2 regions of the Streptococcus sp. HN38 genome follow, and region 2 is predicted to be linked to the other one. Evidence: predicted binding sites of a transcription regulator. Region 2 holds the regulator's gene; the other holds the start of a gene.
What was found. The regulator NrdR, encoded in region 2, represses ribonucleotide reductase genes. The targets are predictions, from matches to a motif close to ACACNATATATNGTGT.

Region 1: nrdH (glutaredoxin-like protein NrdH) is a predicted target of NrdR. The motif match lies at 1,724-1,739, and genes of this name have one in related genera.

The regions. Positions count from the first base shown of each region.
Region 1 covers NZ_CP116604.1:1,435,373-1,441,344, reverse strand. The annotation lists gene nrdE (class 1b ribonucleoside-diphosphate reductase subunit alpha) at 1-1,334, opposite strand, end outside; gene nrdH (glutaredoxin-like protein NrdH) at 1,367-1,585, opposite strand; gene acnA (aconitate hydratase AcnA) at 1,972-4,641, shown strand; gene PHA78_RS06885 (citrate synthase) at 4,638-5,756, shown strand; gene icd (NADP-dependent isocitrate dehydrogenase) at 5,759-5,972, shown strand, end outside.
Region 2 covers NZ_CP116604.1:1,944,240-1,950,211, forward strand. The annotation lists gene PHA78_RS12490 (hypothetical protein) at 1-159, opposite strand, end outside; gene der (ribosome biogenesis GTPase Der) at 227-1,537, opposite strand; gene PHA78_RS09475 (nitroreductase family protein) at 1,774-2,487, opposite strand; gene dnaI (primosomal protein DnaI) at 2,484-3,383, opposite strand; gene PHA78_RS09485 (replication initiation/membrane attachment protein) at 3,383-4,534, opposite strand; gene nrdR (transcriptional regulator NrdR) at 4,521-5,012, opposite strand; gene PHA78_RS09495 (AI-2E family transporter) at 5,084-5,972, opposite strand, start outside.

The DNA.
Region 1 (5,972 bases), 510 kb from region 2:
ATGTGCGAATGGTCCGTTACGTAGGTCAAAGCGCGTGTCATTGTACGAACAGAGCGTCCAAAATCAGGCGATTTCATCAAGTTGACAATGTTGGTTGAGCCAAGGTTACATGACACATCCGTACCCATGGTCAAGTATTCCTGAGAATCATTGATGACGCTTGGAGTTTGTACTTGAAGAATTTCTGAACAGAGGTTAGACATGATAATCTTGCCGTCAACAGGATTGCTACGGTTAGCTGTATCGATGTTGATAACATAAGGATAGCCAGATTCCTGTTGAAGTTTAGAAATTTCAGTTTCTAGGTCACGTGCCTTGATTTTTGTCTTACGAATGCGTGGGTTTGCTACCAATTCATCGTATTTTTCTGTGATGTCAAGGTAGCTGTAAGGGACACCGTATTCCAACTCAACTGAGTATGGGCTGAAGAGGTACATATCTTCGTTTTTACGTGCCAATTCGTAGAATTTATCAGGAACGGTAATACCGAGTGATAAGGTCTTCACACGAACTTTCTCATCGGCATTTTCTTTCTTAGTCGAAAGGAAGGAAATAATATCTGGGTGGAAAACATCAAGATAAACGACACCAGCCCCTTGGCGTTGCCCAAGCTGGTTAGAATAGGAGAAGCTGTCTTCGAAGAGTTTCATAACAGGAACGACACCAGATGCTGCTCCCTCGTAGCCCTTGATTGGTGCACCTGCCTCACGCAGGTTGCTGAGGGAGATACCAACACCACCACCGATACGGGACAATTGCAGAGCAGAGTTGATAGAACGTCCAATCGAGTTCATATCGTCAGTGACTTGAATGAGGAAACACGATACCAACTCACCACGACGGGCACGGCCTGCGTTGAGGAAGGAAGGAGTAGCAGGCTGGTAACGCAAATGAATCATTTCGTTGGCCAGGTTTAGTGCTAATTCTTCGTCGCCCTCAGCAAAATACAAGGCATTGAAGAGAACACGGTCTTCCATGCTCTCCAAGTAGTAGGCACCGTCGTTGGTTTTAAGGGCATACTGGTTGTAAAACTTGTAGGCTGCCATGAAAGACTTGAAACGGAAGTTTTGATCTTTCAAGAATTGATCGATTTTGATGATAAATTCTGGGCTATACTGGTCTAAAAATTCTTTTTCAAGATAGTTTTCTTCTACTAAGTAGGCAATCTTATCTAAAATACTATCGAATTGCTTGGTATTTGGAAGGACGTTTTCCTTAAAGAAAGCCTTGACAGCCTCTTTGTCCTTGTGGAGAGGGATTTGTCCGTTGACAGGACGGTTGATTTCGTTATTCAAACGGAAGTAGGACACATCGCCTAATTCTTTCAAACTCATAGTCGCAATCTCTTTCTATAAACAGTAGGGAGTTAAACCAAGGCTTTTAGTTTTCCTGGTTGAAAACCTGAGAAAACATCATTTTCAGTTTCGATAACAGGTGCAGCTGAGAAACCGAGCCCTTTTACGTGATCGATAAATTCAGGCTGTTCATCTAGATTGATTTCTTTATAATCTACACTATGTTGATCCAAGAATTTCTTGGTCATTTTACACTGTACACAATTATTTTTTGAATAGATCGTTACCATTCAATTTCTCCTTTGTCCATGAGGGATTAATAGAAAATCCCAATTTTGTTACCAATCTAGGATACTAGATTTTGGGGTCAAAGTCAAGAAGGAAGTTTATTTAAAATCACAAAATATAGTGCATAATATTTTTACAAGACACCATATATTGTACATACGTCCAATGATGCCAAGTTGAAAAATAGCGTTTACATAGCTGTTTCTATTTGGTTTGATAACCCTAACAATCTCTCGGTAAAGTATAAATCAGCTTTTTTACAAATGTCATAATGTTTTGAAGGAAACATGCAGTGTTATAAAATGTAACATTTATAGTGATATATGTATTGAATATATATTAGCTTTTGTACTATACTATTTAATAATGTCGAAAGAGGTTATAAAATATGGAAAAATCACATAGAAAACGCTTGTTTCATAAAGGGAAAGAATATTCATATTATGCATTGGATTCGATTTCAATGGAAGAAAAAGTGGATATTCAATCACTTCCCTATACTATTCGTATTTTATTAGAGAGTCTTTTAAGAAAAGAAGATGGTGTGGATGTTACAAAAAATCACATAATGGAGTTGCTTCATTATCAGGCTGCATCTCCTAAAGGAGAAATTCCTTTTAAACCTAGTCGTGTTATTTTGCAAGATTTTACAGGTGTTCCTGTTGTGGTAGATTTGGCCTCCATGCGTGATGCGGTGGTGAAAGCAGGTGGAAACCCTGAATTGATTAACCCGGAAATTCCAGTGGATTTAGTCATCGACCACTCTGTTCAAGTTGATTTTTTTGGGACTGAAGATGCTCTGGAGAAAAATATTGCCTTAGAGTTCGAAAGAAATAATGAGCGCTATGAATTTCTGAAATGGGCAGAGAATTCCTTTGAAAATTATCGCGCTGTGCCTCCAGCAACAGGAATTATCCATCAGGTAAACATTGAATTTCTAAGCGATGTTATTATCAACAAGGATGGTTTGCTTTATCCAGATTCTATGTTTGGTACAGACAGTCATACGACCATGATTAACGGTATTGGTGTACTTGGTTGGGGTGTAGGTGGTATTGAGGCGGAAGCTGCAATGTTGGGTGAAGCATCCTATTTTCCCGTTCCTGAGGTGATTGGTGTTCGCCTAGCTGGGCAATTGCCTAAGGTTGCCACTGCAACGGATTTGGCGCTTAAGGTCACTCAACTTCTACGTCAGGAAAATGTAGTTGGGAAGTTTGTCGAATTCTTTGGACCAGGTTTATCTTCTCTTACATTAGCGGATCGAGCAACTGTTTCCAATATGGCTCCAGAATACGGTGCGACTTGTGGCTATTTCCCGATTGATGGAGAAACTTTACATTATATGAGATTGACCAACCGTTCGGAGGAGCACGTAGAGTTGACAGAAGCCTATGCTAAGGCTAATTATTTATTCTATGATGCTGAACGTTTTCCGTCTTATAGCAAGGTTTTAGAATTGGATTTATCAACAGTAGTCCCATCTATTTCTGGTCCTAAAAGACCACAGGATTTGATAGAATTAACAGATGCAAAAGCAGAGTTTCAGGCTAGTTTAATACGTGAAGTAGGTGTGCGTGGATTTGGTTTGGAGGAAGCAGAGTTAGATAAAACAGCCGCGGTTAAGTATGTTGAAGGAGATGAGCAAATTCAAACAGGTCATGTTGCTATTGCGGCGATTACCTCGTGTACAAATACCTCCAATCCGTATGTCCTTTTGGCAGCAGGATTACTGGCAAAAAATGCGGTAGAAAAAGGTTTGGCAGTTTCTAAGACGGTCAAGACGTCATTGGCACCAGGCTCAAAAGTAGTGACTGGCTATTTGAAAAAATCAGGTTTGCAGACCTATCTAGATGCTTTAGGGTTCAATTTGGTTGGTTATGGTTGTACAACTTGTATCGGTAACTCAGGTGATCTGCGTCCTGAAATAGCGGAGGCGATTAAGGAAGAAGATTTATTGGTTTCTGCGGTATTATCTGGAAATCGTAACTTTGAAGGACGGATTAATCCATTGGTAAAAGCTAATTTCTTAGCGAGCCCACCGCTTGTTGTTGCCTATGCTATTGCGGGAAATATGAATGTAGATTTAACAAGGGATCCGCTGGGATATGATGAGAAGCAACAAGCTGTCTACCTTGCGGACATTATGCCAAGTCGTGAGGAGGTAGATGACTACATTGAGCGTTATGTGACTCGTGACCTTTATAAGGAAGAATACCAACAGGTATTTACAGATAGTCAGGCTTGGAATGCGATTGAAACAAAAACGGATAAGAATTACAATTGGAATTCATCTTCTACCTATATTCAAAATCCGCCCTATTTTGACAACATGCAGGCAGATTTATCCATAAAACCACTGGAAAATTTATCTGTTTTGGCAAAATTTGGCGATTCTGTAACGACAGATCATATTTCCCCGGCAGGGAATATTGCACGATTGAGTCCTGCAGCTCGTTATCTCGAAGAGAATGGCATTGTTTATAAGGATTTTAATTCTTATGGAAGTCGTCGTGGAAATCACGAAGTCATGATGCGTGGGACTTTTGCAAATATTCGTATAAAGAATGAGCTGGCAGATGGAAAAATTGGTGGTTGGACAAGAGTTGGCGATGAGATTCTTCCTATCTATGATGCAGCCATGAGATATAAGGAAGCTGGTGTCGGTAGTATTGTTATTGCTGGTAAAGACTATGGGATGGGGTCAAGCCGTGATTGGGCAGCCAAAGGTTCAAGTTTACTTGGTGTGAAGGCTGTTCTTGCTGAGTCATTTGAGCGGATTCACCGTTCAAACTTAGTGATGATGGGTGTTCTTCCTTTACAATTTTTAGAAGGTCAGTCGGCAGAAAGTCTTGGCTTGACTGGACATGAAAGCTATACAATCGACTTGCCAGAAGATGTCGGTGTTGGTCAAATTGTAACAGTCCATGCGCAAACAGACAATGTTAAAAAGGAGTTTCAAGCTCTGGTGCGGTTTGATGCAGAAGCAGATATTCGTTATTATCGCCACGGAGGTATTTTACCTATGGTAGTAAGAAAGAAATTAGGAGGAAAGGTATGACAGAAACGAATGGGTTAAAAGATGCGATTGCCTGTGATACGCGAATCAGTGCAATTGAAAATGACCGCTTGTCCTATGCAGGGTATGACATTGCTGAATTGATGGAGAATAACGCTTCTTTTGAGGAAGTCATCTATCTTCTGTGGAACCTGCATTTGCCAACTCAGATTGAATTAAATTATTTTGAGAAAAGTCTGCGAAAAGAATATGCGATTTCAGATGCGGTAGAGCAATGTATTCTGATTCAATCACGGCGACATTTGCATCCTATGAGCGTGTTGCGTTCGACTGTATCTCTCCTTGGAGTATATAATGTACACGCTGAAGAGAATTCGTTAGAAGCATTGTATGAACAATCTATTCAGATTATGGCCAAGGTTCCGACGATTATTGCAACATTTGCTCGTTTGAGACGTGGATTGGTTCCAATTGAACCGCGGTCTGATCTGGGGTTTGCGGCGAATTTTCTTTATATGCTGAATGGTGAGGAGCCGAGTGATTTACAAATCAAAGCGTTTAACAAAGCTTTGGTGCTTCATGCTGATCATGAATTGAATGCGTCTACTTTTGCTGCGCGTGTCACGGCATCAACGTTAACGGATTTATATTCTTGTGTCACCACGGCAATTGGGACTCTGAAAGGCTCATTGCATGGTGGTGCAAATGAACGAGTGTTTGACATGTTGTTGGCTATTCGCGAGAGTGGTGATACCGAGAGATATTTGCAGAAGAAGCTGGATTCGAAGGAAAAAATTATGGGATTTGGTCATCGAGTCTATAAAACGGTTGATCCTCGTCAAGAGTATTTGAAGGAGATGGCGCGTGATTTGACATTCGGAACAGACGATGAAGCGTTTTATAGATTGTCAGAGGAAGTAGAGAGCTTTATTAAAAACAAAAAAGGTTTAATTCCAAACGTAGACTTCTATTCGGCGACAGTTTACCATGTGCTAGGTATTGATAGTGATATTTTTACATTGATTTTTGCAATGAGCCGTATGGCGGGGTGGATTGCACATGTCCAGGAACAACGGAAAAATAATAAATTGATTCGTCCGCGCTCTTCCTACTTAGGTGGTAGGAATTTGGTTTACATCCCGATTGGAAAGAGGTAAATATGGCAGAAAAAATCCTGATGAGAGAGGGGCGGTTAATTGTCCCAGATTGTCCCGTTATTCCCTATATTGAAGGAGATGGTATTGGCAGGGATATTTGGTCAGTCAGTCAAAAAGTTATTGATGCTGCAGTGAAAAAAGCCTATGCAGGTCAACGTTCTATTCAGTGGAGGGAGGTTTTTGCAGGAGAAAAGGCTTATGAATTAACGGGAACTT
Region 2 (5,972 bases):
GGATGCCAAAGTCACAAAATTGAGCCAGATGCAAGCTACTAGTCCCAGCCAATAACGAAAGCCGAAAGGTTTATACTGACTGTCTTCATAAAATACAAGAAAAAATGATGAAAAAGACAGCAATATCAAAAAAGAACGCCAAATCGGAACCGCTACCATACCAACACCTCCAAGTCCATTCTAGCATATTTACGAATAATTGCAAAGAAAAAAGAGGTTACCCTCTTTATTTCCGTTTCCGTGCAATCAGATGAATCGGTGTCCCTTCAAATACAAAGGCCTTGCGGATTTGATTTTCCAAGAAACGCATATAGGAGAAGTGCATGAGCTCTTCTTCGTTGACAAAGACCACAAAGGTCGGTGGCTTGGTCGCAACTTGTGTCGCGTAGAAAATCTTGAGACGTTTCCCCTTGTCAGTCGGTGTCGGGTTAATGGCAATGGCGTCCATGATAACATCGTTGAGAACAGCCGATGGAATACGGGTATTCTGACTTTCACTGATGGCCTTAATCATCTCAGGCAACTTATGCAAGCGTTGTTTGGTCAAGGCTGACACAAAGATAATCGGTGCGTAAGACAAGTATTGGAACTGGTCACGAATATCGTCTTCCCACTGCTTCATGGTATGGTTGTCTTTTTCAAGCGTATCCCACTTGTTGACCACGATAATCATTCCCTTACCAGCTTCATGGGCAAAACCTGCGATGCGTTTGTCATACTCACGAATGCCTTCTTCTGCATTGATAACCATCAATATGACGTCCGAACGTTCAATGGCACGCATGGCACGCATAACAGAGTATTTCTCGGTATTTTCATAGACCTTACCAGACTTGCGCATCCCTGCAGTATCAATCATGGTAAATTCTTGACCTTCTGGGTCTGTAAAGTGTGTATCAATCGCATCACGAGTCGTTCCAGCAACAGGCGACGCAATCACGCGCTCTTCACCCAAAATAGCATTGATAAGACTGGATTTCCCAACGTTGGGACGACCAATCAAGCTGAACTTGATAATGTCTGGATTTTCTTCTGCTTCTTGGACCGGAAGATTTTCAATGATAGCATCCAGGACATCCCCTGTTCCGATACCATGTACAGAAGATACTGGATAAGGATCACCAAGACCGAGTGAATAGAAATCGTAGATGTCATTACGCATTTCTGGGTTATCGACTTTATTGACAACCAAAATAACTGGTTTGTTGGTCTTGTATAAGATACGCGATACGTACTCATCCGCATCGGTCACACCTTCCTTGCCTGATACGACAAAGACGATAACATCCGCTTCATCCATGGCAATCTCAGCCTGATGCTTGATTTGCTCCATGAAAGGAGCATCCACATCATCGATACCACCTGTATCAATTAGGGAAAACTTGCGATTGAGCCACTCACCAGTAGCATAAATACGGTCGCGGGTCACACCTTCCACATCTTCTACGATAGAAATGCGTTCCCCCGCAATACGGTTAAATAGTGTTGATTTACCAACGTTGGGACGGCCAACGATGGCGATAGTTGGTAGAGCCATAGCTCCTCCTCTTCTAATATAGTCGTTTTCGTTTATCTTTTATTACGTCGACGCATGAGGAAACTTCGTTTCCCTATTTCCAACTTCAAATAATGTCATCATTATTTGAACTCGCTTTGCCGTACTCCAGTACTATCTGCAGCTTTTGATGTGAACTTGGTTCACTTTATCTCCAATCTCAAACTGTCTCCCAGACAGTTTGAGCGAGTACTAAAAGCAAATAAAAAGACTATAACTTACAATAGTTTATTTTTTTCTAATACAGCCCTCGTTTCAGGCTGCTCTGGCTGACCAAACTGGGCAACCATACGCTCAGACCAGGTTTCTGTCTGACGGGCACCTGCATAGTCTGTCTGAACTTGGTCGTAGGCTTGGATTACTTCCACGCCTTGCTCCACATATTCTTCCTGAAAGACAATGGCTTCGCTTTCCAAACGTGGTTTAACAGGATGGTTTTGGGCTGGTCGACCCAGGGCAATGCAGAAAATTGGATAGGTATAGTCTGGTAAGTTGAACAGCTCTGCTATTGCCAAGGCCTTATGGCGAATCATACCGATAAATACGCCACCGTAACCTAAGCTTTCCTCTGCCAAGAGGGCGTTTTGCCCTGCTAGGCTCGCATCAACAGAAGAAATCAGGAGATTCTCTGTTCCTTTGGCATCAAAGTCTGAACCATGGAGTTGAGCCGCCTTGCTGGCACGATTATGGTCGCCCACAAAGAGTAAAATAGCCTGAGCCTGCAAGATAGCTGGCTGGGGCACCAAATCATAGAGAGCCTGTTTTTTCTCCTCCGACTGCACCACAATGATGGAATAAGACTGGAAATTCTTCCAGCTAGACGCTGCCCGCCCCGCTGTGATAATAGCTTGTAAATGTTCCGCCTCAATGGGCTCTTCCGTAAAACGACGGACGGAAGTATGGTTCAGCATCAAATCAATGGTTTCATTCATCGGCGATTCTTTCCTTTCAAATGCAAATCGCGAGCCAGATAGCGAATCCGCTCCATAACCCGTTTGGCCTGCCAGGTCTCATCACCAGACTTGCCAGAGGCGAAATGACGCTCCAAATCATCAAAGGAGAAATTGGACGTAAAGAAGGTCGGCAGATTTTCCTGCATACGGTATTGCAGAATGACCTGTAGAACATCGTCACGTACCCACGGACTATGTTGCTCCGCTCCGATGTCATCTAGCACCAAGACTTGAGCCATCTTAATTTCATCAATCCGCTCCTTGACAGAACCATCTTTGATAGCATTTTTTATATCGACAACAAAGGTCGGATAGTGGAGCATGGTAGTTGATTGAAGATGAGTTTTGGATAACAAATTGGCTAAATAAGCCATCAAATAACTTTTACCAATACCGAAATTGCCATAGATGTAAAGACCTTTTGGCTTTTCTTCAAAACGTTTGACAAAATCCGCAATGGCTAACATGACTTCCACACGATTTTCATCGCTCTTATCAATATCCGCCACGGTTACATTTTTCAAACTTGCCGGCATATTGATAAGCTGGATACGGTTCTTGATAGCTTCCAAACGACGGTATTCGACCAATTCCTCTGTCTCAAGATAGGACACATCCGCATAGCCCTCATTCATAACCAAAACAGGTTGATACCCCTTGGCAATATAGGATTCATCCTGTTTGACAAAGAGGTCACGCTGACTGATATATTCCAAAAACTTAGAAATGGAGAGGGTGATTTCCTGCTGGGTCAAACCTTCTTTTTTGATAAAAGCAGCGACTTCAGGATCACTCACTATCTCCTGATAGAGTTGCTGATAAGATTTTGGACTTGGATTGGTTGTTTGCGACAACCTGTCTTGAACTGATTTCATCAGCTACCTCCTTTGTTTTCCATTTCTTCTAATTCACGATAAAGAGCCGCCAGCTTGGCTTGACCTTCCTGCGTTTGTCCTTGCTGAACCTCTTCCTTACTCCACTCAGGCACATTGGTTTTGGTTTCTTGCTTGGGTTTACTTTGTGGCTGACCTGTCTTCAACTCTCTTAGGTAAAGAACAGCTGCCTCTGCACTGCCAATTCCCTTGTAGGAAAAATCATTGCCCAATTTCATGGCATATTTTTCATTGAGATTGGCTGAGTCCACCTTGTTAAAGGTATAGAGGACCAAGACATTGATGACTTCGTCAAGCATACCCAAATTGGCCAAATCCGTCAAGCATTTTCGTTCTGTTGCGGTCACCGCTGCCTTGCGTTGCTCCTTGATAAAGGACAGGAAGGTTAGGCTGGATTTTGATTTCGCTTCACGAACAATTGCTTGTTCTTGGGCAGTGAGGTTGGCGCTTTCTGTTGGCAATGACTGACGTGACTGCTGCAAGCGTTTGGTCGAGATGGTCTGTCCAATAGCTGTTGCTTTAGCCTGCCGATAGGTTTCCAACCAGGTCCACCCTGCCTGCTCTGCTATGTAACTAAGCGCAATAACATCCTCAGCTTCATCCTGAAAAAGAAGCTTATCTTTAGCCATTAATGCCTTGAAGGCAGACCAGTCAAAATCATGTTTCGGTTCAAAAACAACTGGAGCCTGCCCATCCATAGTAAAGACCTGAGAAAATGTTTTTGAGATATTTTGTTCTTGATTGGGTTGATGAACAAGTAGATTCTCCATGCTTGACTCCCCAATCTTCCTTGCTAACAAGTTCTTATACAAGGGTTTCGCTAGAAAACTTTTTACGGTCAGAGGGGCTTGTAGCGCCAAACCTGTTAATTCATCTGCACGATAGAGTTCTAGGAGCCCCATGGCAGTCAGAACATCCAGAGCCTTCTCCAAACGATTCATCCCAAAATCCATGTGATTGAGAATGACAGTCCATTTGTAACGTCCTTGCCCTTGATCGGCAAAACTATAAAAGTAATAATAAAGCGCTAATGCATCAAAACCGATAATCGGCTGGTAGCATTGGCTAAGACTGACAATATCAGGTGTAAACGGGCTGATTTTTATATAGGCAAATAAATCATTTGGTTTCATCTTTTTTTCCCGGTTTTACCTTACTTCCTTTGGAAATCATCTGCTTAAGCAAATTTTCTAGCTCTCCAACATCTTTGAAAGAACGATAAACCGATGCAAAACGCACATAGGTGATTTCATCCAATTCGACCAATTCTTCCATTACCAAATTCCCAATGACATCGGATTCTATTTCACTATCACCTTGTGCTCGAACCTTCTGTTCAATCCGATTCACCACTTCATCAATATCATCGGTTGACACAGGGCGCTTTTGAGCAGAACGAATAATCCCATTGAAAATCTTTTCACGTGAAAACTGCTCTCTAGTTCCGTCTTTTTTTACAACGACTAGAGTTTTCTCTTCAATCCGTTCATAGGTGGTAAAACGTTGACCACATTGGTCGCAGGAACGACGACGACGGATGGTATTGCCATCTTCAGCCTGACGACTATCAATGACACTTGATTTCAAACTCTGACATTTTGGACAACGCATACTCTTTCTCCTACATAAACTTTATCACTTCAGTATAGCATAAAAATGACAAAAATAAAAGAAAGCGAGAATTACTCACTTTCTACCAATAATTCATCTTGCTTCTTCAATCGACTGGCAACCCATTCACGAACCAAGCGGTAGACAACCGCAAAAATTGGGGTAAAGAAGACCATTCCAAGCAAGCCAAACAAATTACCACCAATCAAGGCTGCAGCCAGGGTAAAGAGAGTCGGAAGACCAACTGATTGACCAACCACGCGCGGGTAAATCACATTCCCTTCAATCAACTGAAGAATCTGGAAGAGTACGATAGACCAGAGTGCCAAGAGCGGATTTTGTACCGCCACAAAGAGAGCACTAATCAAACACGCTGAAAAGGGACCGATATAAGGTACAAATGATAGGACCCCAGCCAAAATACCAGCCATGCTGGCATAAGGAATTCCTGAGAGCGAATAACTAACAAAGACAAGTGTCCCAATGATACACGCCTCAACAATCTGACTCATCAAGAATCGGTCATAGGTATCAACAATAACTTCTCCAATATAGTTCACTACTCTGACAGCCTTCTCTGGCAAGGTAGCCTGCAAGAACTTTCTCGTCATCGCCTGCAAGTGTTCCTTGCTCCCTAAAATCGCTAGAGTGAAGAAGAAAGCCATTATCAACGTCATAGTGTTCGAAAAAATCCCCGTCACATTGGACACCAAGCCAGATAAAATCGGTGTAACCAAACTTGAAATAAGTGTTAAATTCTTCAACTGATCCAAAAAGCTGGCAATCTGGTCTCCGATTTGTCCCGACAAAAGACCATTTGATTCAAGAAAATTAGTTAGGGCATTTACCGATTTTGGAATGGCTGTGCTACTAACCGAAACCAGTTCTGAAACAGTCGTCACCAATGTAGGAAGAACAATCACCACCAGTCCCGTCACAATTAAAGCAAATCCAATTAAT